DNA from 2 places in the Dietzia sp. NPDC055877 genome. Region 2 is predicted to be linked to the other one. Evidence: predicted binding sites of a transcription regulator. Region 2 holds the regulator's gene; the other holds the start of a gene.
The links. The regulator LexA, encoded in region 2, represses DNA repair genes until DNA is damaged. The targets are predictions, from matches to a motif close to CGAACANNTGTTCG.
Positions count from the first base shown of each region.

Region 1: the regulator LexA is predicted to act here: its motif matches at 8,293-8,306, upstream of ACWGLC_RS02485 (DUF222 domain-containing protein).

Region 1 is NZ_JBSHCV010000002.1:58,709-74,877, reverse strand. It holds gene ACWGLC_RS02525 (hypothetical protein) at 1-169, opposite strand, end outside; gene ACWGLC_RS02520 (sodium:solute symporter family transporter) at 162-1,694, opposite strand; gene ACWGLC_RS02515 (AMP-binding protein) at 1,758-3,437, opposite strand; gene ACWGLC_RS02510 (enoyl-CoA hydratase/isomerase family protein) at 3,504-4,283, shown strand; gene ACWGLC_RS02505 (helix-turn-helix domain-containing protein) at 4,286-6,037, shown strand; gene ACWGLC_RS02500 (dihydrofolate reductase family protein) at 6,055-6,633, opposite strand; gene ACWGLC_RS02495 (SRPBCC family protein) at 6,630-7,619, opposite strand; gene ACWGLC_RS02490 (ArsR/SmtB family transcription factor) at 7,725-8,072, opposite strand; gene ACWGLC_RS02485 (DUF222 domain-containing protein) at 8,312-9,919, shown strand; gene ccsB (c-type cytochrome biogenesis protein CcsB) at 9,936-10,940, opposite strand; gene resB (cytochrome c biogenesis protein ResB) at 10,937-12,616, opposite strand; tRNA gene ACWGLC_RS02470 (tRNA-Gly) at 12,910-12,982, shown strand; gene ACWGLC_RS02465 (cytochrome c biogenesis CcdA family protein) at 13,066-13,926, opposite strand; gene ACWGLC_RS02460 (TlpA family protein disulfide reductase) at 13,923-14,534, opposite strand; gene ACWGLC_RS02455 (histidine phosphatase family protein) at 14,544-15,452, opposite strand; gene hemL (glutamate-1-semialdehyde 2,1-aminomutase) at 15,449-16,169, opposite strand, start outside.
Region 2 is NZ_JBSHCV010000003.1:298,438-314,606, reverse strand. It holds gene ACWGLC_RS05825 (malate synthase G) at 1-1,456, opposite strand, end outside; gene dapF (diaminopimelate epimerase) at 1,576-2,460, shown strand; gene hflX (GTPase HflX) at 2,534-3,982, shown strand; gene lexA (transcriptional repressor LexA) at 4,037-4,705, opposite strand; gene ACWGLC_RS05805 (hypothetical protein) at 5,185-5,427, shown strand; gene nrdR (transcriptional regulator NrdR) at 5,539-5,994, shown strand; gene hrpA (ATP-dependent RNA helicase HrpA) at 6,004-9,918, opposite strand; gene ACWGLC_RS05790 (hypothetical protein) at 9,953-10,141, opposite strand; gene ACWGLC_RS05785 (hypothetical protein) at 10,189-11,049, shown strand; gene ACWGLC_RS05780 (potassium channel family protein) at 11,024-11,683, opposite strand; gene ACWGLC_RS05775 (potassium channel family protein) at 11,760-12,422, opposite strand; gene ACWGLC_RS05770 (APC family permease) at 12,537-14,528, shown strand; gene ACWGLC_RS05765 (class I SAM-dependent RNA methyltransferase) at 14,525-15,847, shown strand; gene dxs (1-deoxy-D-xylulose-5-phosphate synthase) at 15,967-16,169, shown strand, end outside.

The DNA of each region.
Region 1 (16,169 bases), on a different contig from region 2:
TCAGGACCACCGCGAACAGCGGCACGGTGAGGAACACCATCTGCCACACATCGATGAGCATGCCGACCAGTGCGAACGCGCTGACCGCGGCGAAGGCGTGGATCAACATGTCCGCGCGCTTGTGGTCAGGCTCGGGGGCCAGGGCGGCGTCGAGAACGGGCTCAGACATGGTCGTTCCTTTCGGTGGATGTGGCGACGACACGAGCAGCCGCGCCATCGCCCGACGTGGTCGACCCGCCGTAGAGGTGGGCCAGCGTGGCATCGGGGTGACGGTTGGAGGTCATGAGCGAGACCACGTAGAACAGCAGGATCGACACGAGCAGCGAGATACCCCCGACCTGCATGTACGCGGGCATCGTGATGACCTCTCGTGCGGCGAGGGAACTGATCACGAGATTGCCGACGATCGCGAAGATCACAGTGACGGTCGCAGCGGTGGCCGTGGCGCGATGCCAGTAGATCGACATCACCACGGGCCCGACGATCGCCGCGGCGAAGGCGGCCCACCCCAACGCGCCGAGCAGGAACACCACCTGGGACAGGAACAGGGTGAGCAGCACGGACAGGACCACCAGGACCAGGCTCGAGATGCGGCTCCACAGCAGTTCACGGACCACCTTGATACCGAACGCGGAGGGCAGGTCACGCATCATCGAGGACGCGCCGATGGTGATGAAGCTCGAGGCCGAGGACATGATCGCGGCCAGCAGCCCGGTCAGCGCGATGCCGCCGACGATCGGGTGGGTGACCGAATCGAGGAACCAGATGGCGGTGTCGTCGATGTTCGCCAGCTCGGGGGCGTCCCCGGTCACCACCATGGACCGGGTGGCCAGGCCGATCCCGACCGAGAACAGGGTCGTGACGCCGTACGCGATGCCGGCCACCGCCGCGCCCCACTTGAGCTGGGTCATGTCGCGCAGCATGAGGAACTTGGTGAGCAGCTGCGGCTGTCCCACGGCGCCGACGAAGATCAGCAACCCGAAGGCGAAGATGTAGGTCGGCGACTTGACGCCGTCGATCGACAGGAGTTCGGCGCTGGCCGAGGAGATGGTGTCGAGCATGGGGACCCATCCGCCGGCCATCTGGATGGCGAAGAAGAACAGCCCCACGGACATGACTACCATCAGCACGCCCTGCACGAGGTCGGTCCACACGGCCGCGAGCATGCCGCCGGCCATCGTGTACGCGGCCACGACGAGGGAGCCGATCCACGCGCTGGTCGCGACCGAGGTGCCGAGCAGCAGCGAGATGATCACTCCGATCGAGGTGACCTGTGCCGTCATGTAGGCCACAGCCGCCACGAACACCGCGACGGACATGGTGGCGTGCGAGGTCTTGTCCTGGAAGCGCACGCGGATGAGGTCGGGCACCGAGTAGACGCTGTGCTTCTTGCCGATCCAGTTAAGTCGGCTGCCCAGCAGGAACCAGGCCACGGCGAAGCCGAACGGCGCGAAGAGTCCCACGGCGATGAGGGCCTGGAAGCCCCACGCGTAGGTCTGGCCGGTGCCGCCGACCATGCCCCAGCCGGACTGGATGGAGGAGAAGCTCGCGATGGCCATCACGAAGAAGCCGAGGGACTGCCCGGCCACCAGGAACTCCTTCGCCGACTTCATCTTGGTGTTGGCCCACGCTCCGATGGCGAACATCAGCACGAAGTAGGCCAGCACCACACCTATGACTACGGGATTGTTCATTGCAGATCCTTTGAGAAGAAGACAGTCTTTGAGAAGGAGTCAGTCTTCGGGAGAGTGGAGGGTTCAGCGCCCGTGATCCGAGCGCAGCTGCGCCCGGCGGATCTTGCCGGTGTTGGTGGTGGGCAGCTCGTCCAGGAAGACGACCTCCCGCGGATATTGGTAGAAGGCCAGGCGCTCCTTGACGAAGGTCTGGATCTCGGCGGCCAACTCGTCGGAGCCGGTGACACCGTCAGCGGCGACGATGTACGCGACGATCGCCTCTCCCCGTAGCTCGTCCGGCACGCCGATCACCGCGACCATCTCGACGGACGGGTGCCGCAGGATCTGGTCCTCGATCTCGCCGGGGCCCACCCGATAGCCGGCGGTCGAGATCAGGTCGTCGTTGCGGCCCGAGAACCAGTAGTTCCCGTGGTCGTCGACCGTCGCCAGGTCACCGGTGTGCAGCACGTCGTCGGCGGTCTTCTCCGCCGTCTTGTCGGGGGCGTTCCAGTAGCGCAGGAAGGCGTTGGGGCTGGGGAGTCGCACGCAGATCTCGCCCACCGCCCCGGGGCCGACAGGGTGACCGATCTCGTCGAGCAGCACCAGGTCGAACCCGGGTGTGGGACGGCCCATAGAGCCGGGCGGGGTGTCGAATCGGGCGTGGCAGGTGCCCACGATGAGGTTGCATTCGGTCTGCCCGTAGATCTCGTTGACCCGCACACCGAGGGACTCGCATGCCCATTCGGCCACGGCCTCGCCCAGTGCCTCGCCGCCGGAGAACGCGGCCCGTAGTCCGGTACGGGAGTAGTCCACGTCGGAGGCACGCATCATCTTGAGAATGGTCGGAGGCAGGAACGAGCAGGTCACACCGTGTCGCCGGAGGGCGTGCTCGACGGTCTCGGGGCTCGGTCGACGATCGGAGGCCACCACGGGGACGCCGCTGTAGAGGCTGGGCAGCAGCACGTCGAGGAGGCCGCCGGCCCAGGCCCAGTCGGCGGGGGTCCAGAACACGTCGCCGGTCTCACCGGTCGCGGCGGGCCGGGGGAAGCCGTCGAGCGCGCGCACCACCCCGGGCATGTGACCCAGCACCACGCGATGACCGTGGAGGGCGCCCTTGGGCTGGCCGGTGGTCCCAGAGGTGTAGATGAGCAGCGCGGGGTCGTCGGGGCCGGTGTCGGGGACGACGACGGCGACGTCGGCCGAGTCCGTGACCGACAGCGGGAGCACGGTGAGCGCATCTTCCCCCGGTCTCGCTGGGGCCTCCGGCTCGGCCCCGGTGACGAGGACGAGGCGCAGCTCGGGCAGCCCGGCGAGCTCGTCGGCGAGACGCTCGTGGCAGTCCGCGTCGAACACGGCGGCGACCGCGCCCGAGTCGCCCATGCGGAACAGGGCCGCCTCCGGGCCGAACTTCACCGACAGCGGCACCGCGATGGCGCCCATCAGATATGCGGCCATGTGGGCCACGGCGGTCTCGGCGGACTGTGCGCACATCACCGCGATGCGGTCGCCCTCACCGACCCCGTGGTCGCGCAGGAAGGTGATGAGCCGGCGGGCACGGGCGCCGAGGTCGCCGAAGGTCGTGATCTCCGGTGGGGCGTCGCCGCGGTCCACCACGATCGCGGGGGATTCCGGCGGATGCGCGTCAGTGCACGCGGCACCGATGTTGAATCGCTCCGGGATCTCCCAGTGGAAGCCGTCGGGCTCGAGGGGCGGGCGCCAGGGAACCGCCCGCCGATCTGTGACCTCACTCACGTTGTTCTGCATGCCCTGACCGTAGGAGTGGTCTGATTCACATACAATGGAGATTCCCCCTAGTCTTGGAGCCCTTCGATGTATGAATCCCTATCCCTGGATATGACAGACGGCGTCGCCCTGATCACGCTCAACCGTCCGCCGGTCAACGCCCTGTCCCGTGCGATGCAGGAAGAACTGCGTGCAGTCGCTTCGGAGGTCTCGGGGCGCGACGACGTGGAGGCCGTGGTCCTCACAGGTAGCGATCGCGTCTTCGCGGCCGGCGCGGACATCAAGGAGATGCGCGACATGTCGTATGCGCAGATGGTCTCCGAGGCCCGCGACCTGCAGTCGGCGTTCACCGCCGTGGCCGCGATCCCCCAGCCCACCGTCGCCGCGATAACCGGCGCGGCCCTGGGCGGCGGCATGGAGCTCGCCCTCTGCTGCGATCGCCGGATCGCCGAGTCAAAGGCCAAGCTCGGACAGCCCGAGATCCTGCTCGGCATCATCCCCGGCGCCGGCGGCACCCAGCGACTGGCACGGCTCGTCGGTCCGGCCGTGGCCAAGGACCTGTGCCTGACCGGCCGCACCCTCACCGCTGCCGAGGCCCTCGAACTCCGCGCCGTCGAGGAGGTCGTCCCCGACGGGCAGTCCACCGCCCGCGCTCTCGAGTGGGCCCGGCAGTTCGTGGGCGGCCCCCGCATCGCACTCCGGGCGGTCAAGGAAGCCGTCGACCGCGGCATCGAGGTGGATCTGGACACCGGGCTGAGCATCGAGCGCGCCCTGTTCGCGGCCCTGTTCGCCACCGAGGACCGCCAGATCGGCATGCAGTCGTTCATCGACAACGGTCCCGGCAAGGCCGGGTTCACCGGCCGCTGACCGTGTCCGCCGACCTCACCCGCGGGCTCCGCGACGTCCTGGACGCGGCCGCCGAACTGGCCTCCGCCCAGGACGAGGACGCGGTCCTGCACATCGCCATCCGCAGGGCCCGCCAGCTCGTGGGGACCGATCTCGCCTACGTCATGCTGCTCGACCCCGAGCGAGGCGACACGTACATGCGGATGGCCGAGGGCGCCACCAGCCCCAAGTTCGACACCATCCGGCTCGGCATGGGACTCGGACTAGGCGGTCAGGTGGCCGAAGCCATGGCCCCGCGCTGGACCCGCAACTACCTGGCAGACGAGCAGTACACGCACGTCATCGACCCGATCATCATCGACGAGGGCGTTCTGGCGATCCTCGGCGTCCCCGTCCGTACCCACGGCCGCCTCACCGGGATGCTGTTCACCTCGGACCGCTCCGAACGGGACTTCGCGCAGGACGAGATCACCCTGCTCGCGCTGCTCGCCGACCAGATCTCCGCCGCACTCACCGCCGCCGAACGCGCATCACGGCGCCGCCGGGAACTCGACGAGACCCGCGACGCCCTGGACGCCGAACGCGCCCGCACCGCGACCCTCGCCTCCACCGTCGAGACCCATCAGCGACTCACCGAGCTGGTGGTGGGCGGGGCCACGGTGCCCGAGATCGTGGACCTGCTCGTGGACATCGAAGGCGGCACCGCAGCCGTGTACGACCTCGCCCACCGGGAGCTGGGCTCCGCCCGGTCCACCGAGGGTCCGCCGGTCGACCTGCTCCTGAGGGTCCTGCACGAGGTCACGACGGACCAGGAGCGACCGGCCGGACTCATCTCCCGGCGTGTGGACGGCCACGTCGTCGTCGTCACCCCGATCGTCACCGGCCCCGACCACCTCGGCTACGTCACGTTCGGCAGCCGCGGCGGCGCCCCGACGGCCGGCGTCGCACTGGTCCGGGTCGCGTCCGTGATCGCCCTGTTCCTCCTCGGCCACCAGGCGCGCGACGAGGCCGACAACCGCGTGCGGGGCGAGCTGCTCGCCGAGCTCCTCTCCCCCGGCGAGCACGACCTCGAGTCCCTCAGCCGGCGCGCCGACCTGCTCGGGGTGAATGTGGACTCGGACCTCGTCGCGATGGTCATCACCCCGCCAGAAGCCCGCATGACGCGCGCCCTGCAGACCGAATGTCGCGCACTCGCCCGCACCGCCGGCGGGCTGGTCACCACCTATGGCGACCGGGCCGTGATGCTCCTTCCCGGATCGGACGCCGGCGCCACCGCCCGGGACGCGGCCGGCCGCCTGTCATCCCACCGCGCCACGGTCGGCGCCTCCGGCCCCATCGCCGGCCTGCCCGGACTCGACGGGGCCGACGGCGGAGGCGGAGTCGTCGACCACGTGGAACGAGCCCGGCGGGCCGCCCGGCTGCTCATCGCACTGGACCGCGAAGGCGGCGGCGCGGCGACCGAGGAGCTGGGGCTGTACGGCCTGCTGTTCAGCGAGGTCGACCGCGAATTCGTGGGCCGATTCATCGAGAGCCACCTGGGACCCGTCCGCGCCAGTGACCGCGCGCGCGGCACCGCCCTGCTCGAGACGTTGCAGGCGTGGTTCGCCGCCGAGGGCAGCCCGTCGGCCACCGCCGCGCGACTGTTCGTGCACGTCAACACGGTGTATCAACGGCTCGAGCGACTCGACGCCGTCCTGGGCCCGGGCTGGCGGCGGGGCGACCGCGCGCTCGAACTACGCCTCGCGTTGCGCATGTCCGAGCTCCGCGGGGCCTGAGCAGCTCCCGCCCAGGCCTACGAGCGCACCACGTCGTAGATCATCTTCTGGATCCCGTTCCCGTAGGCCTCGTGCTCGACCAGCGCCAGCGACTGCGCGTCCCTGTCGGCCGCACTGAACAGGCGCTTGCCGGCGCCGAGGAGCAGGGGGAAGACCAGCAGGTGGTAGCGGTCCACCAGCCCGGCGTCGGCGAGCGCGTGCCCGAGCGTCCCGCTGCCCTGCACCAGGATCGGGCCGCCCTCGGTCTCCTTGAGAAGAGCCACCTCCTCCACCGACCGGAGGATGGCGATCGGCCCCCAGTCGTCCACCAGATCCTCATTGCGCAGCGTCTCCGACACCACGTACTTGGGCAGTTCGTTGTAGCGGGCGAAGTCGTCGGTCATCGTGGGCCAGATCGGCGCGAACGCCTCATAGCTCCGGCGGCCCAGCAGCAGCGCCGCAGCCTCCTCCTGCTCCCGCCCCTTGAGTTCGTATGCGGCCGGGTCGAACGCCACGTTCCGGTACGTCCACCCCGCGTTGCGGTATCCCTCTTCTCCACCCGGGGCCTCCATCACGCCGTCGAGCGAGACGAATGCCGTGATGATCAGGGTCCTCATGGGCGTCCTCCTGCCAGCACAGTTTCCTCCAGGCGCGCGTAGCTGATCTCCATGCCGTCGGTCATGCCGGTGCCCAGGATCGCGTCGCGCTGTTCGCGGCTGTCGTAGGTCACCACGAGCGAGATCAGCGTGCCACCGTCGACGGGGGTGAGCGTCTGCTCGTTGCGGGTGGCCGGGCCGTCGACGCCCTCCATCGTCTCCAGGAACACCTCGCGATGCGGTGGGTCGGTCTCCAGCAGCTCGCCGACCAGGGCGAACCCCTGGCCTTCCGTGCCGTCGGTCGGCGCGTACGCGTAGCGGTGCCGGTCCCCCGGCTTCGTGCTCGTGACACATTCGGTGAACTCCCAGCCTTCGGGCCCGTAGCACCACTGCCGCAGCAGTTCCGGATCGTGGTGGGCGGCCCACACCTGCTCCGGGGTCCCGCGCACGACCCGGCTGATCCGGACCGTGGTGTCGGACAGCAGTTGGGCGCTCGTGGCGCGGTCGGCGGCGAAGCTCCGCAGGTCGGCGAGCACGTCGTCGATCTGCCCCATGGCGGAGGTCATGCCCTCCTCCATGCCCATCTCGAGGAGTTGCTCGAGTTCGGGCAGGCTGTTGAAGTGGGTGGTCGTGGTGAGGCGCGAGCCGCCGTCCGTCTCGGCGAACTCGAAGACCATACGCATGGACGGCATGTCGGTGTTGGGCTCGCCGTCGTCGCGGGTGAAGCCGTCGAGGACCTCGAACGAGCGTCCCTCCGCGACCGCCAGGAACTCCCAGTAGCCGCCGGAGCGGTCACCGTCGGGGCCGGTCATGTAGTACTCGGACAGGCCGCCGGGCGCGAGGTCGTGGCGGACGAACGTCGCGGGCCACGTGGGTGGCCCCCAGAACTTCTCGAGTTGGCGCGGGTCGGCGTAGGCGTCCCAGAGACGCCGGAGCGGAACGGTGAAATCAGCGACGACGACGAGGGTCAGCGCCTCCGGGTCCTTGACTACTGAGGTGATGGGCATTGTGAGCCTCCAGGGATGAGATCTGCCTGCGTGGTGGGACGTGGCGGGGCGCGGCGGGCCAGTACCTTTCGCGGTCCTCCTTCCTCTGTTCTCGACCAGGGGCGTTCAGTCTTCGGCCAGGAACGCATCGAGGCGGTCGATACGGCCGCGCCACAGCTGTTCATAGCTGGTGAGCAGGCCCTGTGCGGTGCGGATGGTCTCGGGATTGCCGCGGATCCGGCGTTCTCGGCCGATGCGGTTGTTGCTGATCAACCCGGCCTCCTCGAGGACGTTGACGTGCTTACGGACCGCCGCGAACGACATCGCGTACCGCTCGGCGAGTTCGGAGACGGACGCCTCCTCGACGAGCGTGCGCCGGACGATGTCGCGGCGCGTGGCATCAGCCAGCGCTCGGAAGATCCGGTCGACGTCGGCATCGCTGAAGTCCGTCTCGTACGGTTGATGTAGAACCATTTGGTATCACGTTAGGCCGACCACGCCCGCCCGTCAATGGCTGCCGCCGGGGAATTTTCCCGCCCGGTCCCCGGGCCCTGACCTGGACTGCCCTGAAGGCGCGGTCCAGGGCATCGCAGGTCAACGCGCCGGAGCCGCGCGAGTGGCACCCCCGCCCCGAACTTGTCGCATTCCGGCTTCACTGGCCCCGGCAATCCTGGCAGCCAACAATGTCGTACCTCGAACATACAGTCGGACACATGACGACCACCTACCCGTTCACCACGCAGAATTCGGCCCCCTCGACCGAGGCGCTCAACACGCAGTTCGCTCAGTCCGCTCAGTTTGCGGAGAGATTCGAACCGCCGCCGGGATTCACAACGACCACAGCCCCCGCCACCGAGGTGCTCGTCCCGGACGCCTTCGGCCGGTGGGACCCCGGACAGCAACGCGGGTATCTCGCCCAACGAGCGATCAATGCCGCCGAGGGCCGGACCGTCGTCTACGCCTATGCCTGCGTTCGCAGGGCCACCGAGCACGACGAGCAGCGCGACCCGCTGGACACGGCCGCCACCATGGTGGGCGCGTCGATGGCCTTGTCGCGCCGCGGCGCATTCCGCCTCGTCACCACAGCGGTGGAATTGATCGAGCGGCTCCCGCGAACCGCGGCTCTGCTGACGACCGGATGGATCGGGGCCCAGGCAGCCCACGCCATCGCCGAGGAGACCGCACTGGTCGAGGACACGCTGATCCCTGAACTCGACCGGCGCATCTGCGAGGGCCTCGCACCGACCAGGCGACGGACGCACCCGCCCAGAATCGGACCTCTGCGCAAGATGCTCAGCAAGCATGTCGCGGCCTGCGACCCCGTCGGTGCCGATGCGCGCGCACAGCAGACGCGACGTGATCAGAACGTGAGGATGACGCCCATATCGGGCGACCACGCCCGGATCACCGCGACCCTCACCGCAGTGGACGCCATCGAGATCGCCGACCGCATCGAGGCGCTGGTACGCACCGTCTCCGCGGACGATCCCCGGACCAGCGGGCAACTCCGAGCCGCCGGCCTACTCGCCCTGAGTCGCGGCTGGACCTGTCTGCCGGAGCCCGACGGCAGCCACCCCACCGATCCGGCCGCGCAAGAGGCGGCTCGGCGGGTGATCATCCATTCCTATGACGACGGAGATCCCGACTTCCGCGGGCTGTTCCTGACGGGATACGGTCCGGTCACCGGCTACACCGCCGATGAGTTGCAGCGCATGGCGAGACGAAGGCTCGACGCGCTGGACACTCTCGCCGACCCGGACAGCGAGGCGGCGCGCCGGTACTCCCCCTCGGAGGCACTGTCCCACTTCTGCCGGGGCCGCGACGGCACTTGCGTCTTTCCCGGATGCCAGACCCCGGCGGACAAGACCGACCTCGATCACATCATCCCGTTCGACCATGACGAACCCGGCCGTGGCGGTCACACGACAAGCGACGATCTCGGCTGTCTCTGCCGCACGCATCATCGCCTCAAGACCGAAGGCCTATGGGCGTACTACCGGAACACCGAAGGGGTCTACGTGTGGATCCACGGGCCGAACCATCCCGACCGGGACCCCGGGACGCGGATCATGAGCGTCCCCAACGGGCCGCTCGCGCAGTTCGCCGCACCGCGGCACCCCGAGCGCAGTTGTCTACAACAGGAGTCGGCGGAGGCCGGCCGGACCGGCGACGGCATAGCCGGGGCAGGACGCCGGCCGCACAGGCGGCAGCGCCGGCACACCGAACGGCGGTACCTGCGGGCGCAGGCCGAGCAGCGGCTCCGGCCGACGGGCGGATCCGCCGAGCAGCCGCCGGGGCAGCAGGGGCGGTCGGCAGCCTAGGCCGCGCCGCCGGGTGTCAGTTCAGGCCCGCGTACGAGTGCAGACCGGAGACCACGATGTTGATGAAGAACAGGTTGAACACCAGCACCACGAATCCGGCGATGTTGATCCACGCCGCCTTCTTCGGGCCCCAGCCGGAGGTGGCGCGAGCGTGCAGGTAGCCGGCGTACAACACCCACGAGATGAACGACACCGTCTCCTTGGGGTCCCAGCCCCAGAACCGGCCCCACGCGCTCTCGGCCCACACCGCGCCCAGCAGGATGCCCACGCCGAAGACGGGGAAGCCGATCACGGTGATGCGGTAGGCCAGCCGGTCGAGGGTCTCCGCCGCCGGCAGGGGGCGGGCCAACCCGGCAGCCCAGCCGTTCTCCTGGCCCTGCGGCTGCCACACGCGGATGAGGTACATGATCGACACGACACCCGGGACGAGCAGGATCCCCGCACCCAGCGAGATGATCGACACATGGATCGGCAGCCAGTACGAGCGCAGCGCCGGCACCACGGGTGCGGCCTCGGAGTACAGGTGCGTCCCGCCGAAGAACATGAGCACCAGCACCGGGAGCAGCAGGTACGGCCATGCCGTCTGCATCGCGGGCTTGCGCAGGAACACCAGCCCGGCGCCCACCCCGAGAATCGACGTGCCGAGGATGAACTCGTACATGTTGCCGAGCGGGAACCGGTCGGTTGCGAGTCCTCGCAGGATCAGCGACGCCACCGAGAAGACGAATCCTATGGTGATGAACAGCTGCGCGATCCGGGCCCAGCGCCGGTTCCCGGCGGCGGCCCGCTCATCGTCGGCGATTCCGGTGGAGCTGAGCGAGGTGGACTCGGTGAGCCCGGTGCCGCCGGCCGCTACGAGCTCCTTCTCCGAGACCTTGGCTACGCGGAACCCCCCGTAGTAGACCAGCGATGCGATCAGCGCCAGTACGTAGATGCCGAACGCCGTCCGGAACGCCAGATCCGAGTACGTGGACAGGGTCTCGTTGACAGGCAGCCCCTGAGCGAGAATCAAGGTATTCACCGGGTGTCGTCCTTCCGCACGGTGTCGTCGGCATCGCCGCGACTGGTTGAAGTGTGTCCCGGCTCCGCCGGATCAGGCAAGCCGTCACCGGGCAACACGGGTGTGACAGTGGATTCAGCGACCAGCCGGTCCCGGAGTGCATCGAATTCCGAGCCCCAGCCCGATCGGTCCGTCCGGGCCAGGCCCCCCAGGTCGACGCGGGTGACGTTGTCGTCGTCGATACTCACCCGGGCCCAGATTCGCCGGCGCCGCACCATCAGGCTCAACACCAGGCCGCCCATCATGACCGCGGCGAACACTCCCACCCAGATCTGTGTGGGGTCCTCGGAGACCTGGATGTTGATGAACTCCTCGGCGCCGTCGAACCGGACCTCGGTGCCGTCGGCGAGCGTCGTGGACTCGCCCGGCCGCAGGTTGACGCGCGCCTCGCGGTTGAGCAATCCCGACTCGATGAGGTCCGGCTCCAGCGAGAAGATCGACTGCGGGCGGCCGGTGTCCAGGCCGGCGTCGCCGCGGTAGACGTCGATCGCCACCGCCGGGTCGTCCATGCGCGGGAAGCGGGAGCTGAGCAGGGTGCCGTCGAACTGCGCGGTCGGCGCGAACAGGCCCTGCACGGCGATCTGCTGCCCACGCCGCTCGACCAGGTCCGGGTACATGCCGGCCGGCGGATCGAAGCGCATGATTCCCGAGGACAGGAACGTCTGCAGCTCCGTCGGCTGCCAGTGCTGGGTGTCGGTGCGGGTCTCGCCGTTGGGGAACGTCACCGTGAACGTGGGCGCGAAACCGTGTCCCTGCAGGTAGACGCGGGTCGAGCCGATGCGCAGCGGGTGGTTGACCGCCATCTCGTAGTGTTCCCACGTGTCCGGGGAGGTGGTGGCCACGTCCTCGGTGAAGCGCACGTTCGAGGTGAACATCTCGGCCTGGCCGTTGGACAGGTAGTCGGCGCGGAAGTCCTCGATCTTGATGCAGAACTGCTCGAGGTCTGTGCCGTCGACGAGCAGGCCGGCGCGGAACGAATCGTACGCGCTCGGCGTGGTGTTGCAGAACGCCGGCGACTCCTCGTTGGCGATGAGTACCCGCATGCCCTCGGCGTACACGAACTTGCCAGCCGCGAACATGATCAGCAGGGCGAGCAGGGCGAAGTGGAAGACGATGTTGCCGACCTCGCGCGTGTAACCGCGCTCGGAGGACAGCTCGATGGTGCCGGGGACGCGGCCGTCGCCGTCGTTGCGTCGCACCCGCCAGCCACGCAGCGCGCGCTGCACCTGGCCCGCCGCCTCCTCCGGCGTGGCGGTGGTGCGGTACGCGGCGTGGTGCGGCAGCCGACCGAGATTGCGGGGCGTGAGCGGTGGCGGCGTGCGCAGCTGCTTGACCAGGTCGATACAGCGCGGCGTCAGGCAGCCGACCAGCGAGACGAACAGCAGGACGTAGATGGCGGTGAACCACCAGCTGCCGAACACGTCGAACAGCTGCAGTTTGTCGTAGAGCTCGCCGATCCAGCCGTTCTCTTCGATGTACTCGACGACATTGCCCTCGTTGAGGCTGCGCTGCGGCAGGAGTGCACCGGGGATGGCGGCCACCGCCAGCAGGAACAACAGGATGAGGGCCGTGCGCATCGCCGTGAGGGTGCGCCATGCGTTACGGAAGAAGGCTGTGACGGCGGCTGTTCTGGGCATGGGGTCCATCTGCGTGTCGCGGTGCGTCGAGGCTGCTGCGGCTGGGTGCGCCACAGCCGGTTCGACGCCGGTCGGTCCCAGGCTAGTCGGGGGAACCTGAGCGAAACCTGGCAGGGTACAGCCGGTGACCCCGACTATGACGGGGGTCTCCCGAGGCGGAGATCGACGCGCGGCGAGGGGCCGGTATCGGCGCCCGAGAATCTCTTCGGGGCACCCCGCCTGCGGGCGCTCCGGGGAATGGTCTATTGTTCTTTCTCGCAAGGACACGGGCGCTCACGGGCCCGAGGTCCCATGCGGATGTGGCGCAGCTGGTAGCGCATCACCTTGCCAAGGTGAGGGTCGCGGGTTCGAATCCCGTCATCCGCTCAGAATGTGATGTCCCGGATCGTCGTTCACCGATGGTCCGGGACATCACTCATTTGTGGGCTTCGCAGGTTCGCGCGCGCAGGCTAGATGGGCAGCGTGGTGTCCGAGATGGCGAAGTCGCGCAGCCAGTCGATGAACAGCGCCCATGCGCCGGTCAGCAGCAGCAGGCCCACGACGATCAACATCACTCCGCCGAACACCTGGATGCCGCGGGTGTGCTTCTGCAGCCAGCCGACGGTGCGCATCGCCCAGGTGGAGCCGAAGGCCACCACGACGAACGGCAGGCCGAGTCCGAGGCAGTAGGCCACGATCAGCAGCACGCCGCGGGCGGCGTCGACTCCGGTCCCGGCGGCCACGGACAGCGCGGCGGCCAGGGTCGGTCCGAGGCACGGGGTCCATCCGAGCGCGAACACGGCGCCGAGCAAGGGGGCGCCGAGCCACGTCGACAGCGACCTGGGCTGCATCCGGGTATCACGCTGCAGTGTGGGGACCAGCCCGATGAAGACCAGTCCCATGAGGATGGTCACGACGCCGCCGAGGCGCTGCAGTAGCTCCTGCTGCGGTGCGAGGTACTGCACGGTTCCCAGCACCATGGCGCTGAGCAGGACGAACACCACGGTGAAACCGGCCACGAACAGCAACGACGCCCCCACGACGCGGGCTCGCGACGCCTGCCGTGTTCGGCGTTCCTCCACGGTCAGCGTCGCGTTGGCCGCGCGCTGCCGTTCCGCGGCAGCCGCGGTGGCCGGCGGCCGCTCGGCACCCACGACGCTGGCCAGGTACGCCAGGTAGCCGGGCACGAGTGGAACAACGCAAGGCGAGGCGAAGGAGACGAGCCCGGCGAGCACGCAGGCTCCCAGCGCCAGCAGGATCGGCCCGCCGGCGACCGTCTGCTGGAACGTCTCCCCCACGCTCTGGGCGAGCACGATCACGTCCGGGCTCACGCCGGCTCGACCTCCTCGGCCAGGAGCCGCTCGATGGCGCTGTTGAGTTTCTCGTCGGTGATCTCGACCAGGTACACGGCGGCCACGCGGTGCTGCTTGTCGAGCAGAAGTGTGGTGGGCACGACCGAGGTGGGGAATCCGTGCAGCGCGGCGACGGCGGCGTTGCTGGGGTCCCAGATCGACGGGTAGGTGACGCCGTTGTCCGACACGAAGTCGACGGGCTTCTGCCGGTTGGGGTCCCGCAGGTTGATACCGAACACCGTCGCGCCCCGGGGGCCGAACTCGTCCTGGATGCGTTGGAGGTCGTCGACCTCGGCCCGGCACGGGCCACACCACTGGCCCCAGGTGTTGAGCACCACGACCTCCCCCGCGTGGTCCTGCTGCAGGTTGAGCGTGGTGTCCGGGTCGAGCAGGTCCGGGCCGGCGATCTCGGCGACGGGCTTACGCTCGGCCGGCGGGTCGTAGAGGATCTCGAGCTTGCCGTCGGGGCTGACGAACTCGAAGGTCTCAGGACCGGCCACCACGGCGTCGTCCCCGGTGGCGCAGCCACTGGTGACCAGCACGCCTGTCATCATCAACGCACCGAGCGCGGTTCGGGTCTTACGCATGGTTTCCGTTCAGGCTCCGGTCTGGGACGGGTCGGACGCACCCGCCGGCTCCGAGTAGACGATGTCGCGCAGTGTGGTGCCCTCGAACACCAGCGAGGTGATCGACGCCAGCGAACACTGCCGCTTGCGCGGATCGTGCCACAGTCGGCGGCCCTCGAGAAAACGACGGGTGGTGTAGACGGGCAGCTGGTGGCTGACCAGGACCGCCTCGTGTCCGCGCGCCACGTCGAGGGCCGAGTACACGGCCCCGATCATCCGGTGCGCGATCTGCAGGTACGGCTCGCCCCACGACGGCTGCATCGGGTTCAACAGGATCGGCCAGTACTGGGGGTCACGTAGCGCCCCGCCGCGCCCGCCGACCTTGTTTCCCTCGAACCGGTTGTCCGCCTCGATGATGTCCTCGTCGATCCCCACCGGAAGCCCGAGCCGCTCGGCGAGCGGGGCCGCGGTCTCCTGCGCGCGCTGCAGCGGCGAGGCGACGATCGAGACGATGTCGTGCCCGGAACCGAGCACCCGCCCCACGGTCTCCGCCTGGCTCCGGCCCAGCTCGGACAGCCGGAAGCCGGGTAGCCGCCCGTACAGGACGCCGTCAGGGTTGTGTACCTCACCGTGGCGCACGAGGTGGACGATCGTCTGCGTCTCGGGACCACGGGCCGAGGCGTCACGTGAGGTCGACGACGACGAGCGCGGCTCACCCGGCGCGGCGATCGTCCCCGGCTCGGCGCCATAGGCCTCGGATCCCTCGGCCTCGGTCGACACGTGGGCGTCGCCGGCGTCGGCCGCGGCACCGGGCCCCGTCAGCGACGGCGGCGCGTCGGCGGGGGCGGGATGGTCGCCCCGCAGGGGGATCGGCAGTGAGGTGGGGCCCGTCGCCGGGACTGCGAACCTCGCGCGCAGGCCTCGCTTGTTCCCGCTCATCGGGCGTTGTCCGGGGCGGTGGCGGCGGCTGCTGCCTCGGCGGCGACCGGCAGCGCATCGGCAATGTGCTGGAAGTCGTCGTCGGTGAGCGCGGTGGAGACGAACCAGGTCTCGAACGCGCTCGGCGGCGCGTAGATCCCACGATCGAGGAGGGTGTTGAAGAACGGTGCGTACCGGAACGACTCGGCGGCCTTGGCGCCGGCGTAGTCGGTGACCTGGTCCTCGGTGAAAAAGGTGCTGAGCATGGTGCCGGCACGCTGGATGGTGTGGGCCACGCCCGCCGCGTGCAGCGCATTGCTGATCAGCGCCTCGAGCCGGTCGGCGTTGGTCTGCAGCGTGTAGTAGCAGGAGTGGTCGGCCAGACGCAGTGAGGTGAGGCCGGCGGCCACTGCGACGGGGTTTCCGGACAGGGTCCCGGCCTGGTAGACGGGCCCGGCCGGGGCGAGGGCCGCCATGACGTCGGCGCGACCACCGAAGGCGGCCGCGGGCAGGCCTCCGGACATGACCTTTCCGAAGGTGGTCAGGTCGCCGGCCACGCCGTCGATCCCCCACCAGCCGCGGTCACCGGCACGGAAGCCGGTCATGACCTCATCCATGATGAGCAGCGCGCCGCCTGCCGAGCAGAGGCTGCGCAGTTCCTCGTTGAACCCGGGCAGTGGCGGGACCGTGCCCATGTTGCCGGCGGCTGCCTCGGTGATCACGCAGGCGATCTGGTCG
Region 2 (16,169 bases):
ACAGCGCGGACTTCATCTCCGCCTTGCGGATCATCGGGCCGGCCTCCATGGAGGTGTGGATCTCGTCGCCGGTGCGGTCGAGAAAGCCGGTGTTGATGAACACGACGCGCTCGGTGGCCTCGGCGATGCACGCCGCGAGGTTGACCGAGGTGCGGCGCTCCTCGTCCATGATGCCGACCTTGAGCGTGTTGGCCGGAAGGCCCAGGAGCTTCTCGACACGGCCGAACAGCTCGCTGGTGAACGCGACCTCGGCAGGGCCGTGCTGCTTGGGCTTGACGATGTAGATCGAGCCGGAACGGCTGTTGCCACGCTCGTTGCCCTCGGCGATGCCGTGGATACCGGCGAGAGCGGTGACGAGCGCGTCGAGGATGCCCTCGGGGAGCTCGTTGCCCTCGGTGTCCAGGACAGCCGGGTTGGTCATGAGGTGTCCGACGTTGCGGACGAAGAGCAGGGAACGGCCGTGCAGGCGCACCTCGCCGGTGCCGTCCGGCGAGGTGAACACCCGGTCGTCGTTGAGGACACGGGTGAAGGTCTTGCCGCCCTTGGAGATCTCTTCGGACAGATCGCCCTTCATCAGCCCCAGCCAGTTGCGGTACCCGAGGGTCTTGTCCTCGGCGTCCACCGCGGCGACCGAATCCTCGAAGTCCATGATGGTGGTGACCGCGGATTCCAGGGCGACGTCCTTCACGCCGGCGGCATCGGTCGAGCCGATCGGGGAATCCGCATCGATCTCGATGTCGATGTGGAGACCGTTGTTGCGCAGGAGAACCGACGACGGCGACCCGGCATCGCCGAGATAGCCCACGAGCTGAGCGGCGTCCCGGAGTCCGGTGGTCGAGCCGTCGGCGACCGTGACCTGCAGAGCGCCGTCGACGACCGCGTAGCCGGTGGAGCCGACATGGCTGCCGGTCTCGAGCGGGGCCGCGTCGTCGAGGAACTCGCGGGCCCACTCGATGACCTTGTCGCCGCGCACCTTGTTGTAGGAGCTGCCCTGCTCCGCGCCATCGGACTCCGGAATGGCGTCGGTGCCGTAGAGGGCATCATAGAGCGAACCCCACCGCGCGTTGCCGGCGTTGATCGCGAAGCGCGCGTTGGTGATCGGCACCACGAGCTGCGGGCCGGCGATCGTCGCGATCTCCTCGTCGACGCCTGCGGTCTTCACCGAGACGGACTCGGGCGCGGGGACGAGGTACCCGATCTCCCGGAGGAACGTCTTATACGCGGCGGGATCGATCGGGGCCGGGTTCTCCTGATGCCACGCGTCGATCTTCGACTGCAGTTCGTCGCGCACCCCCAGAAGTTCCCGGTTACGAGGCGCGAGGTCGGTGAAGATCGCCGCCGCGCCGGCCCAGAACTCGTCGGGGTCGACCCCGGTACCCGGGATCGCCTGCGAATTGACGAAGTCGTACAGGACCTTGTCGACCTGGATACCGCCGACGGTGATGCGATCGGACATCGATGCTCTCCTCCTGTTAGGGGATCGTTCTCGGCTCCGACTCTAGTTGGCGCCTCTGACGGCTTCATCTGGCATTTCCACAGTGTGGAACGCCGGGCCCCCTGGGTAGGATTCGGCCCATGGCGCAGAACAGGTCGGTGGCTCCGGCGGAGATCACGTTCATCAAGGGGCACGGCACCATGAACGATTTCGTTCTCCTGCCGGACGACCGCGCCGAGCTCGAGCTCGACTCCGATCTCGTGCGTGCCCTGTGCGACCGCCGCGCGGGTATCGGAGCGGATGGGATCCTGCGGATCGCCACGGCAGGGGCGCTTGTGGAACAGGCGGTCCTGTCCGAGCTGCCGGACGGTGTGCTCGAGGCGGACTGGTTCATGGACTACCGCAACGCCGATGGCTCCATCGCCGAGATGTGTGGCAACGGGGTCCGGGTGTTCGCCCACGCGCTGGTCGCGACCGGCCGCGCGGAGACGGGAGAGGTCCGGGTCGGCACCCGTTCCGGACCCCGACCGGCCCGGATCCTCGAACACCGCGGAGATCGCGCGGTGGTCCGTGTCGATATGGGGCAGCCGGAGCTTCTCGGTCTGTCGTCAGTGCAGGTCGGGGATCGGACGTTCGCCGGGATCGCGGTGGACATGGGCAATCCCCACCTCGCCTGTGTCGTGCCCGGGCTCGATGGTGAGACGCTTGCGGCGCTTCCCCTCCACCGCCAACCGGGGTTCGACACGGACTTCTTTCCGGAGGGGGTCAACGTGGAGATCTCGACTCCCCTGCGGGAGGGCCGTGTCTCGATGCGGGTCCATGAACGTGGGGCGGGCGAGACGATGTCCTGTGGGACCGGAATCGTCGCCACGGCGGTGGCCGCGCTCGCGGATGCCGGCCGGACCGCCGGCGAGGTCGTCGTCACGGTGCCGGGCGGGGAGGTCGCCGTCGGCCTGACCGAGAGCGGATCCACGCTCACCGGCCCGTCGGTACTCGTCGCGGAGGGCACATTCCGGAGGTCGTAGCGCATGTTCTCCGTCTATCCCGGGGTCGGCGCCCGGCGGCATGACCGGGCTTGGTATGAGATGATGGCCGGGAATGACTAACGAATCCGGGGCGGCGGACCGCCCACTACGTAATCTCGACCCCTCCATCGGCGAACTGCAGCTCGAGGAACGCTCCTCGCTGCGCCGGGTCGCGGGTCTGTCCACAGAGCTCCAGGACGTCAACGATGCCGAGTACCGGCAACTCCGACTGGAGCGGGTCGTGCTCGTCGGGGTGTGGACCGAGGGCTCGTCCGCCCAGGCCGACGCGGCGATGGCCGAGCTCGCCCAACTCGCGGAGACCGCCGGGTCCGAGGTGTGCGACGCGCTGATCCAGCGCCGGGACAAGCCCGATGCGTCGACGTACATCGGGTCCGGCAAGGTGAGCGTGCTCAAGGATGTGATCGCCGCCACCGGCGCGGATACGGTGATCTGTGACGGTGAGCTGACCCCGGGCCAGCTGATCTCGCTGGAGAAAGCCGTGAACGTCAAGGTCATCGACCGGACCGCACTGATCCTGGATATCTTCGCCCAGCACGCCACGAGCCGCGAAGGCAAGGCGCAGGTCTCGCTGGCCCAGATGGAGTACATGCTTCCCAGGCTGCGGGGTTGGGGCGAGTCGCTCTCCCGGCAGGCAGGCGGCCGCGCCGGCAGCAACGGTGGGGTGGGCCTGCGCGGTCCCGGCGAGACCAAGATCGAAACCGACCGCCGCCGGATCCGTGAGCGGATGGCGAAGCTGCGACGCGAGATCAAGGGTATGAAGCAGGCTCGCGACACCAAGCGTCACCGCCGTCGTGCCACCCCGGTGCCGTCGATCGCGATCGCCGGGTACACCAACGCCGGTAAATCGAGTCTCCTGAACCGGATCACCGGAGCCGGGGTGCTCGTTCAGAACGCGCTGTTCGCCACCCTGGACCCCACGACCCGGCGTGCAGATCTCCCGGACGGGCGAACGGTCGTGTTCACCGACACCGTGGGCTTCGTCCGACACCTTCCCACGCAACTCGTTGAGGCATTCCGATCGACTCTGGAAGAGGTCGTCGATTCGGAACTGCTCCTGCACGTGGTCGATGGCTCGGATCCGATGCCGCTGCACCAGATCGAAGCGGTGCGCAGGGTGATCAACGACGTCGTCGAGGAGCAGGGCGCCGAGCGGCCCCGTGAGTTGGTCGTGATCAACAAGATCGATGCGGCAGACCCGTTGGTGCTGACCGAGCTGCATCACGCGGTTCCGGACGGCGTGTTCGTGTCCGCCGCGACGGGGGAGGGGATGGACGAGCTCCTCGAGGCGATCATGGACATCATTGCCTCCGGTGACACTGAGGTCACGCTACTCGTGCCCTACCGGCGGGGTGAGGTGATCTCCCGGGTGCACGCGGAGGGCGCGGTTCTCGCTGAGGCGCACACGCAGGAGGGCACGAGGATCACGGTGCGGCTGCCCCAGTCGGTGGCCGGCGAGGTGTCCGAGTTCCTGGCCGACGGCACACACGGCGGCGCCGCCTGAGCCCGGGTTCCGGGAGCAGGCGGCGCGGGCCGGACTGGGGACTTCTCGTGAACGTCACATCTTGCGGAAGACCGTGACAACCTTGCCGAGCACCGTCGCATGCTCGCCGGGAATGGGGCTGAACGCGGGATTATGGGGAAGTAGCCAGACGCCCGTCTCGTCCTTACGGAAGGTCTTGACCGTGGCCTCCCCGTCGATCATCGCGGCCACGATCTCGCCGTTGTCGGCCACGTTCTGCTGACGGACCACCACATAGTCGCCGTCACAGATCGCGGCGTCGATCATCGACTCGCCGACCACCTTGAGCATGAACAACTCCCCCGACCCCACCAGGTCCGCAGGTAGCGGGAACACTTCGTCGACCGCCTGTTCAGCCAGAATCGGCCCCCCGGCGGCGATGCGCCCCAGCACGGGAACATAGACCGCTTCCGTTGCCCCGGACGGGCGCCCCTGAGGCGGGGTGGGTGCGCGCCGACCCCGCGACTTCTGGCCCGGGACGCCATGCACGTCGACCGCCCGCGGCTTGTGGGGATCCCGGGTCAGGAAGCCCTTCTTCTCGAGGGTCCGGAGCTGATGCGCGACGGAGGAGGTGGACTGCAGTCCCACCGCATCGCCGATCTCCCGGATGCTGGGCGGATATCCACGGTCTTTCACCGTGTCGTGGATATGTAGCAGCACGCTCTTCTGACGAGGCGTGAGCGCCTCGAAGTCCGGTTTCGGCATCGCGATGTCCCTTCGGCGAATGGATGTTCGACGTCTCTCTTTGTCTACACCCTAGACGGGCCGGGAACGAAGCGCCACACACCTGTTCGAAGAAATTCGCGCTCGGGTGGTGACTGTGTCGGAGTCGCGTGATACAACTCTAGGCAGTGTTCGAGTTCGAACAGGTGTTTCGGGCAACACACACAAGCGTGCGATTCCGTGTCGCACAGTCTGTCGAGTAGGGAGTGGCCATGTCCGTTCAGGAGCTTCAGTCGCACGCGCACCTCACGCGGAGCTGGACCGAGGTCTGCGCAGGGGAACACGGCGTCGTCCCGGTCCGGGACTCGGGGGGCCGGGGCGGGCGGCCGGCGTCGGCTCTGCCGTCCGGCGCCTCACGCACCCGGCCGGTGGTCCGTTCGAAGGGCCGACGTGCCGGTGGGGCTGTGAGCACGGATCGCGCGCGGCCGGTATCGGCACGCCGGTCAGTGCAGCGCCGGGGTGTGGCATTCGACCGATCACCGGCGAGCGGTCGTTCGACTTCTGCTGCCCCGGTCGTGCCCGGTCGTCGGATCGTGGTCCGATCGGCGGGGTCTGTGCGCGCGTGCGACGTGCAGGCGCCGGCGACGGCGCCCGTGGGAGTGGTGGATGACGTGCCGACGTGGGCGCTGGTCGTCTGTGGAGTCCTTTTCGGGATCGCGATGCTCCTGGCGCTGGCCTTCCTCGGCGGGCCCGCCTACGCGTGATCGGGTGGTCGGCCTCTTAGACTGGAGTAGAGACGGCACATGGTCCGTCTCCGTCCCGGTGAGCAGTTCACCTGAGGGCGTGAGATCCGGTCAATGAAGGGCGGAACGGGAATGTACTGCCCGACGTGCCACAACGAGGACTCCCGGGTGATCGATTCCCGGTCCGTCGACGAGGGGCAGGCGATCAGACGCCGTCGCGAGTGTTCGGAATGCGGGCACAGGTTCACCACTCTCGAGACGCCTCTGCTGACGGTCCTCAAACGCAATGGAGTGACCGAGTCCTTCAGCCGCGACAAAGTGGTCAGAGGCGTGCGCCGTGCATGCCAGGGGAGGTCTGTGGAGGAAGCCGCACTCCGCAGGCTCGCGCAGCAGGTCGAGGACGCGGTCCGCGCACGAGGCGCCTCCGAGGTCCCTGCGCACGAGATCGGACTCGCCATCCTGGGGCCGCTGCAGGACTTGGACGAAGTCGCGTATCTGAGGTTTGCCTCCGTATACAAGCAGTTCAGTTCGGCGGACGATTTCGAACGAGAGATCATCGCTCTCAAAGAGCGCCGCGACACTCGGTAGCCGGCCGGCTCAACGCGAGGACTTCTGGGACAGTGCGGTACGGACAGCCTTGCCGATCCGCTCCGGCGATACCGACTGGGCCGTACCGAGCGACTGCGCGAACAGCCCGACCCGGTATTCCGCCAGCATCCACCGCAGGTCACGGATCGCTCTGGCGCCGCCCGGCCGCGCGCGAAGCACAGCACATGCCTCCTCGACCGTGGATTCCGAGCGGGCAACCCGTGCCGACAGTTCGGCGTGGCGCCCCGGCGCCTTCTCCGCCAGATCCAGGCGCATCGACACGGCTCGGACATGGCGCTCCAGATGCGGCAGCACGGACGCGGGATGCCGGGCCAGGAACCCTTTTCCGGTCAGGTACTCCAGAGAGGGACGAACAGTGTCAGCGAGCGTGGGCGGAGACTCCGCCAGGCGTGCCGAGACCTGCTGAGCCTGGACCAACGCTGTCACGACGGTCGAGATGGAGGTGGCGACAGCCCCCGGCACCTCGGCCCGCGCGGTGGCACGTAGTTCCAGGAAATCAGCGGCCTCGAGTACCGGCGCGCCCTGTCGGCTCGCGATCAGTCTGGCGCACACGGCGAGAGAGGCATCCGAGACCAGAGCATCGATGCCGCCGTACGGATACTGGCTGAGGGCGAGACGTTGCTCGACCGGGCGCCCCCGGAGGATCGACGACGGTGCGACGAGATCAGCGGTCATCAAGGACAGGACGGCCTTGGTCTGGGTCGCCCGGCGCTCTTCCTCGGTGGTGCACGCGACCCGGTGGATGCCGTCTGTCGCGATCCGCAGGGCGGGATAGACGGTCACCTCGACGCCGTCCACCGACCCCGTCACCGAGCGAGGCAGATCACCGATCGTGTCGGCAGTCCATTCGCGGTGCGGCCCGTCGTCGGGGATCAGCCGTCGATTGAGGGTGGAACGGACCTTGTCGGTGAGTCTGGAACGCAGTGCTCTGAGGTCGGTCCCCGCGTCGACCACCGTGTCGCCGTCGACGACCTCGAACCTGACACGCAGATGATCAGGTAACTGCTCCGGTCGGAACTCTCTCGGATCCACGGTGGTCCCGATCCGGGTCGACAGCGCCTCCGCCAACGCGACGGGCAGAGGGGCCGAGCGAGGTTTCACATCGGCGAGCAGCAGACCGGCGTACTCGGCCGGTGGCGAACACATCCGCCGTAGGTACTTGGGCAGCGTCCGCAGCATCTCGGTGTAGAGCTCCTCGCGCAACCCCGGGACGAGCCACTCGAACCCCGCTGCGGTCACGGAACTGAGCTGCGGGAGCGGGATACGGATGGTGATCCCGTCCGCGGCGCCACCGGGTTCGAACTCGTAGTGCAGTTCGAAGCGACGTTCACCCTGTTGCCAGAACGGCGGAAAGGCGGCGGCATCCGGCGCCTTCTCCGCGGTGCGGATGTCCTCGTCGGTCAGGCGCAGCGCAGCGGGATCGCGGTGGCCCTTCTTCTTCCACCATGATTCGAGGTGCCGACCGGAGGTGATGTCCGCGGGAAGGCGCTCGAGGTAGAACCCGGCCAGCGCCTCGTCGTCGATCACGAGGTCACGCCGACGGCTACGGGTTTCCAGCTCGCGGGCCTGCTCGACAGCCCGTGCGTTGTCGATGATCGCCGGGACCCGCGTCGTCCATCTGCCCTCGACGATCCCGTGGCGCACGAACATCTCCCGCGCCAACGGTGCATCGACCCGCGAGAGCAGGATCCGCCGCGCCTCTACTACCGTTAAGCCGAGCAGGAGTACCTTCTCGTATGTCATGGCGGCGCCCTGGGCGTCGGACCAGTGGGGTTCGGAGTACTGCGAGCGCACCAGGTGCTCTCCCAACTGCTCGATCCATGCCGGATCGATTCGCGCCACATCTCGCGCCCAGAGCCGAGAGGTCTCGACCAGTTCGGATGCCATCACCCAGCGGGGCGGCTTCCTGGCCAGGTCCGAGCCCGGGAACACCTGGAACCGGATCCCGCGGGTGCCGCGGAACTCGCGTGTGTCCTCGTCGCGCACTCCCACATTGGTGAGTAGTCCCGCCAGGATCGCCTTGTGGAGATCGTCCTCGACGGCGTGCTCGGACGGCGGGTGCCAGCCCTGTTCTCGGCACATGCTCCGCAGTTGGGCGGTGAGGTCCTGCCACTCACGGATGCGCAGCCAGTGTAGGTACTCGGCCTTGCACATCCTGCGGAACGCACTGCCGGACAGCTCGCGCCGCTGCTCGGTGATGTAGCGCCACAGATTGAGGTAGCCGAGGAAGTCCGAGCTCTTGTCCGCGAACCGGCGGTGCAACTGATCCGCCTTGTCCCGTTCCTCGGCCGGTCTCTCGCGCACGTCCTGTACCGTGAGCGCCGCCACCACGACGAGGATGTCGCCGAGAGACCCGTTCCGGTGGCCTTCCACGACCATCCTGGCCAGGCGCGGATCGAGGGGGAGGACCGCCATCTCGCGGCCGACCTTCGTCAGATGAGGCCGCTCGTCGTCGTCGATGCGTAGGGCGCCCAGTTCGGTGAGCAGCGTCATCCCGTCCCGGACGGACCTGCGGTCCGGTGGCTCCACGAACGGGAAGTCATCCACCGGCCCCAGGTCGAGGTCGGCCATGGACAGGATCACCGACGCCAGGTTGGTCCGGAGGATCTCCGGGTCGGTGAACTCGGGCCGGGATTCGAAGTCGTCTTCCGAGTACATGCGGATGCAGATCCCGTCCGCGACACGGCCACAGCGACCGGCGCGCTGGGCGGCGGAAGCCTGCGATACCGGCTCGATGGGCAGCCGCTGGACTTTGGTGCGGGTGGAGTAGCGGGAGATCCTGGCCAGGCCTGTGTCCACGACGTAGCGGATGCCCGGCACGGTGACGGATGTCTCGGCGATGTTGGTCGAGAGCACCACCCGGCGCGTCGAATGGGCGCGGAAGGCCTTCTGCTGCTCGGCCGCGGTGAGTCGGGCGAACAGCGGGAAGATCTCGGTGTTCTTGAACCGACGTCCGCGCAGCACCTCCTCGGCGTCGCGGATCTCGCGCTCGCCGGAGAGGAACACCAGGACGTCGCCGTCGTCCTCCCGGAGCAGTTCGGAGACCGCGTCAGCCAGCCCGTCCAGTGGGTCGAGATCGATCACCCTGTCGCCCTGCTCCACCTGTAGAGGGCGGTAGCGGATCTCGACGGGGTAGGTACGGCCGGAGACCTCGATGACCGGCGCGGGCCGACCCCCGGCGTCGGCGAAATGGCGGGCGAACCGCTCGGGGTCGATCGTCGCGGAGGTGATGATGAGCTTGAGGTCGGGGCGCTTCGGCAGGATCTGCTTGAGGTAGCCGAGCAGGAAGTCGATGTTGAGGCTGCGCTCGTGCGCCTCGTCGATGATGATCGTGTCGTAGGCGCGCAACAGCCGGTCGCGGCGGATCTCGGCGAGCAGCACGCCGTCGGTCATCAGCTTGACCGCGGTTTGCGGGCTCGTGCGGTCGTCGAAGCGCACAGCGGAGCCGACGAGACCGCCGATCTGCACACCCAGCTCCTCGGCGATGCGCTCGGCGACCGACCGGGCGGCGAGCCGGCGCGGCTGTGTGTGACCGATCATCCCGCGGACACCGCGGCCCAGTTCGAGGCAGATTTTGGGGATCTGCGTGGTCTTACCCGAGCCGGTCTCGCCGGCGATCACCACCACCTGGTTGCCGCGGATGGCCTCTGCGATCTCGTTCTTGCGCGTGCTGACCGGCAGCTGCCCGGGGTACTCGGGGATCGGGATCGAGTCAGCCCGACGCCGGAGCCACTCGGCTGCCTTGTCGACGCGCTCGGAGAGCTCGTCCAGTTGGTCTGCGCGGGCCCGCCGGATCCGGGGCCGGAGCCGGTGGGCGTCGAGGGTGCCGACCTCGTCGAGGCGGACGAGCAGCTCGTGGCGGGCCCGGCGGAGCTCAGGGGAGGGCGCGGAAGACGAGGACATGGTGCCCGCAAGGATATAGCCCCTCGCGCGGTGGTCAGTCGGCGCCGCTCTCCCGGCGGGATTGAACCCGTGCGTAGCGTTCGTGGAGCCGTTCGCGGATCTCGTCCGGCTCGTAGGCGCGACGCCGCCGTTCGGAGCGTGCCGCGAGGATTCCGGTTGCGGCGACTCCGGCCATGCCCGCCGCGCCGACCACCTTGAGCCACTGCCGTCCACGAGGAGCCATGCGACAACTGTAGGCGGAGAATGGCAACCGCCTGGCAGGATCTCATCATGACCGTCGACACCGTGCCCCTGGCGGCCGCCACCGAACGGACGAGGACCGGGGACCTGTGGGTGTTCCGTGGCCGCTCGACCGCCGACAGGCTCATCCAGACACTGACCAACGCGCCTGTGAACCACGTCGGGATCGCGGTGGTGCTGGAGGACATGCCGCCCCTGATGTGGCACGCGGAGATGGGCCGGGCGCTGCCCGATGTGTGGACGGGGCGTCGCCAGCGGGGTGTTCAGCTGCACGACCTCGAGGCCGCGGTTCGCCAGTGGGCCGGCCCGTACGGTCAGCGGGCGTGGTTCCGGCAGATCAGTCCGGAGGTCGGCCCCGGGCAGGAGGACGCGTTGCTCGAGTCGATCGCCCGGCTGAACGGCGTGTCTTTTCCGTCGACAGGACGCCTTGCCGCGCGATGGGCACGGGGCAGGTGGGCAGCCGGGAGGAGCGGGGACGTCGGCGCCGAGGAGGGGGTTGGCGGCCGCGCCGAACAAGGCGGGAGGAAACCCGGAGAGAGGGACGACGCCGACGCAGGCAGTCCCGACGGTCGCCGGGGCTGTTCTCCGCTGCCGGAGTTTCGGCGTTCGCGGACACAGGCGGCTGCCTCCGCCGTGCCCGCGGAAGCAGACGGGGCCGGGGCACGCGGGCCCGCTTTCGCGCGGGGGCCGGCCCGACGTCTCGAGGCGGCGTACTGTGCCGAGGTCGTCGGAGCCACGCTGGAGGAGATGGGGATCCTGCTGCCGGCGGGGGACACCAGCTGGTACGACCCCGGCCGCTTCTGGAGCGGTGACAGCCTCCCGCTCGCCCCGGGCTGGGGATACGGTCGTGAGATCGCGGTGACCGTCAGCCCCGGAGCACCACGTCGCTGAGCTCGGGCTCGACCTCCTCGGGTGCCACCACGAGCAGCTCGTCACCGGGTTCGAACGGTACGTCCGGGGCGGGGACGATCACACGCCCGCCGCGCAGGATCGCGACCAGCGCGGCATCGCGGGGGAACCGCACGCGGTTGACCGGCCGGCCGGCCAGCGGCGTCTGCTCGGGGAGCGTGACGCTGATGAGATTCGCCCCACCGCGGCGCAACGTCATCAGACGGACGACGTCGCCGACGGAGACCGCCTCCTCGACCATCGACACGATGAGCCGCGGGGGGGACACGGCGACGTCCACACCCCAGCGTTCGTCGAAGAGCCACTCGTTACGGGGGTTGTTGACCCGGGCGACGACCCGGGAAACGGCGAACTCGGTAGTGGCGAGCAGGCTCACCACCAGGTTGGCCTTGTCGTCCCCGGTCGCCGCGACCACCACATCCGCGTCCTCGACTCCCAGACGGGACAGAAAACTGAGCTCGCAGGCGTCCCCGGTGTGGAGATCAGCACCGTCGACCGGATCGGCCTCGAACACCGAGGCGTCCTTGTCGACGAGGATCACGTGGTGGCCGCTGGCGAGCAGTTCCCGCGCGATCGATCGGCCCACGACGCCGGCGCCGGCCACGACCACCGTCATGATCGCGGGACGGGCGGGCAGGATCGGCGACTCGTCGAGCAGTCCGGTCCCGTCCGCGTAGTCGGGGATCTGGTTCTCAGACATCGGCGGGACCTCGTCTCAGCACTTCGTCGAGTTCGGCGACCGTGGCGGAGGGGACCGCGAGGTGCACGATGTCCTGGGCCTGGACGAGGGTGTCCGCGTTCGGTAGACGGCCTTCGCCGAAGCGGGTGAGGGTCACGGCCCGTCCACCCGCCGCGCGGGCGAGCGCGTCGAGCGGCGCCCCGACCCACTCCTTCGGCGCATCGATCGCCACGAGTGACACCGAGTCGGTCTGGTCCCGCCAGAGCACCGGGCTGGATCCCGCGGTGATGAACCGCACCAGCCGGCCGGTCGCCCACGGGACGGTGGCGACGGTGGGTATACCGAGGCGCTCGTAGACCTCGGCGCGCCCGGCGTCATAGATCCGAGCGATGACCCGGTCGAGCCCGAACGTCTCGCGTGCCACGCGCGCCGCGATGATGTTGGAGTTGTCGCCCGATGACACCGCGGCGAAGGCATGAGCGTCGCGGATACCCGCGCCCTCCAACACGTCCCTGTCGAAGCCCGTGCCGGTCACGGTTCGACCGGTGAAGTCCTCGGACAGGCGGCCGAAAGCCCGCGGCTCGTGGTCGATCACCACCACGTCGTGCCCGGCGGCGTCCAACTCGGTCGCGAGCGCCGCGCCGACGCGCCCGCACCCCATGATGACGACCTTCATGGCGGTCTCACTCCTCACGGCGCACACCGCGTGCGTCCATCCGGTTACGCTACTTGCCCGCCTGCGGTGCTGTCCGAGATGGCGTGCGGGTCATACGATGTGTCGGTGTCCAGGATCTCCAAGGTCTCCGTGGGAGCCAAGCGGCTGCTCGTGGGTCGTCCGTTCCGCAGTGACACGATCGGGGCCACCCGCCTGCGTAAACGGATAGCCCTGCCGGTGTTCGCCTCCGACGCGCTGTCGTCCGTGGCATACGCGCCGCAGGAGATCTTCCTCGTGCTCTCGATGGGCGGGATGTCCGCGCTCGCGTTCACCCCGTGGGTCGGGCTGGCGGTCGCGATCGTCATGGTCGTCGTCATCGCCTGTTACCGGCAGAACGTCCGGGCGTATCCCTCGGGTGGTGGCGACTACGAGGTCGCGACGGTCAATCTCGGGCCCAACGCCGGCCTCGGCGTGGGGGCCGCGCTGTTGATCGACTATGTGCTGACGGTGGCGGTGTCGATCGCCGCGGCCGCCGAGAACATCGGCTCGGCGATACCGTTCGTCCACGATCATGAGGTGCTCTTCGCGGTCCTGGCGATCACGGGACTGGCGGCCGTGAACCTGCGGGGGGTTCGCGAATCGGGCGCGATGTTCGCCATCCCGGTGTACACGTTCATGGCGGCGATGACCGGTCTGGTGGCGTGGGGCCTGTTCCAGGTCGAAGTACTCGGGCGGGATCTGAACGCCGAGTCCGCGGGTTTCACGCTCGTCACGCCGGACGGCCTGTCGATCACCGGGCTGGCACTGGTGTTCATCGTGGCGAAGTCGTTCGCGTCCGGATGTGCGGCCCTGACCGGGGTCGAGGCCATCCACAACGGCGTACCAGCGTTCCGCAAGCCGCGCGCCCGCAACGCCGCCGCGACCCTGGGCATGCTCGGGGTGCTCGCGGTCTCGTTCCTGCTGGGTCTGATCGAACTCGCCCGCCGCCTCGACGTGAAGATCGCCGAGAATCCCGGCGCCCAACTGCTCGGCGCACCTGAGGGCTACCGGCAGAAGACGATGATCGCGCAGCTCTCCGAGCCCGTTTTCGCCGGCGTTCCGCTGGTCTTCTACGTGATCATGGGCGCCACCGGGCTCATCCTCGTGCTCGCCGCGAACACGGCCTTCAACGGTTTCCCGATGCTGGCGTCGGTGCTTGCGCGGGACAAGTACCTGCCCCGCCAGCTCGCGACCCGTGGCGACCGGCTCGCGTTCTCCAACGGCATCGTGCTGCTCGCCGTGGCCGCCGCGGCACTGGTGATCGTTTTCGACGCGCAGGTCACGGAGCTGATCCAGCTCTACATCGTCGGGGTCTTCGTCGCGTTCACACTGGGCCAGTGGGGGATGATCCGGCACTGGAACCGGCGTCTCGGCCACGAGGAGGACGCTGCGGTGCGCAGGGGGGTCAGGCGCGCTCGGATCGTGAACGCGACCGGGATGGTGTTGACGGCGAGCGTCCTGGTGATCGTCATGGCCACCAAGTTCCTGTCCGGGGCCTATATCGCCGTGCTGGGGATGGTGGGTCTGTTCGTGGTGATGAAACTCATCCGCCGACACTACGACTCCGTTGCGCGGGAGCTGGACGACTCGTCGTGGGAGGTCGTACTGCCCAGCCGGACCCACTGTCTGGTCCTGGTGTCCAAGCTGCACCTGCCGACGCTACGGGCACTGGCCTACGCCCGGGCGACCCGGCCGGACACCATCGAGGCGCTCACGGTCAACATCGACACCGCCGATACGCGAGCGTTGGTGCGCGAGTGGGAGGACCGGGGGATCCAGGTGCCGCTCAAGGTAGTCGAGTCCCCGTACCGCGAGATCAACCGGCCCGTGGTGGACTATGTGACGAGACTACGGGAGCAGCGACCGCGGGACGTGGTGATCGTCTACATCCCCGAGTACGTCGTCGGGCACTGGTGGGAGCAGTTCCTCCACAACCAGAGCGCGCTGCGGCTCAAATCCCGCCTGCTCTACGAGCGAGGTGTCATGGTGACCAGCGTGCCGTGGCAGTTGTCCTCGTCAGACGGCCGCGCGGAGCAGGCCCGAGACGAGCCGATCGTCGGACGCTGGCGTGAACCGGAGGCGCAATGACTGTCAGGGAATCGATCGACTGGACCGGCCAGGTTCTCCGGGTGCGGGTGGAGGGGCCGGCGCACGGCGGGGAGTTCGTCGCGCGACACTCCGGTCGCGTGATCTTCTGTCGGGGTGCGCTCACCGCCGAGCTGGTGGAGGTCGTCGTCGACGACGACCCGGGTAAGGGCTTCTGCCGGGGGACCGTTCGCGAGGTGCTGGAACCGTCCCCGGACAGGGTGCGGCCTGTGTGTGAGGCGGCTGCGGCCGGCGCGGGGTGCTGTGACTGGAGTTATATCGACGGCCCCGCAGCCCGAGACCTGGCGGGTCGGGTCCTCGCGGAGCAGGCGGCCCGGATCGGCCGTATCGGGATCCCGCACTCGCCGGTTCCTGTCGATCTCCCCGCCGGCGACCCCGCCACGACGGGGTGGCGCACGACCGCACGGTGGGTGACGGACGCCGATGGGCGCCCCGGAGTGCGCCGCGCCCGCTCCCGGGACGTGATCACGAAGCGCTGCAGCCAGTCGGATCCACGTCTGCTCGACGCGGTGCTCTCGGCGGGTATCGGCCCGGATCGCGAGATACTGGGTGTCCTGGACGACGAGGGTGCGATCCATGTGGCCCATCGAGCTGTAACGGAGGACCGGCCCCGCGGACGGGGGCGCAACGCGGCCCGTTCCGCGGCGACGAGAGCACGGGCCCGCCAGGCGCGTGGCCGGGGCTGGGAGCACGTGGTCGGTGGGCCGACGATGGTCCGGCGTGTAGGGGAACGTCGGTGGTACCTGCCGGTGGACGCGTTCTGGCAGGCCCACCGGTCCGCGGCCACCCACTACAGCGACGTCGTCCGTGCGGCCGTGGCAGGCGCGCCCGGGGTGACGGGGGCCCCGGTGGTGTGGGACCTGTACGGCGGCGCCGGAGTCTTCGCGGCGGCCACCCTGGATGCCGCGCCGGGCGCCCGGATCACGGTCGTCGAATCCGCGCCGGATGCGCTCGGCGCGGCGGAGGCGGCGCTCGATGCCGACGGAGGGATCCGCACCGTGCGTTCGCGGGTCGAGACCTTCCTCGAGCCGGGCGACGAGACCGATCCGTTCGGACGGCCTGACGTCGTGATCCTCGACCCGCCGCGGGGCGGCGCCGGCATCCCGGTGATGGAGAAGGTGGCCCGGACCGCGAGGTCGCGGGTCGTCCACGTCGGCTGCGACCCGGCCAGTCTCGCGCGTGATGTGGGGGTTCTCGTCTCCGCCGGGTGGTCGCTGCGCGAGTTCCGTGGGGTGGCGGCGTTCCCGGGGACCCACCACGTCGAGGGGATCGCGGTGCTGGACGCGCCCGGCCGGAACTGATCGTCGTAGGTGATGAGGGCCTCAGACTGCCGCCCACGGGAGGGCTCCCGCGTCAGCAGCCCGTAGACTGGCCGTTCGACCCAGCGGGGTGAAGGTCAGGAAAGGGGCGGTCGACAGCAATGAGCGTGCTCGATGAGGTGGACGGCCCGTCCGATCTGCGGGGCCTGGGTTCCGACCAGCTGAGCCGTCTGTGCGGCGAGATCCGAGAGTTCCTCATCCGCAAGGTCGCGGCGACGGGCGGGCATCTCGGCCCGAACCTCGGCGTCGTCGAACTCACCGTCGCGTTGCACCGCGTGTTCGATTCACCGCGGGACCCGATCGT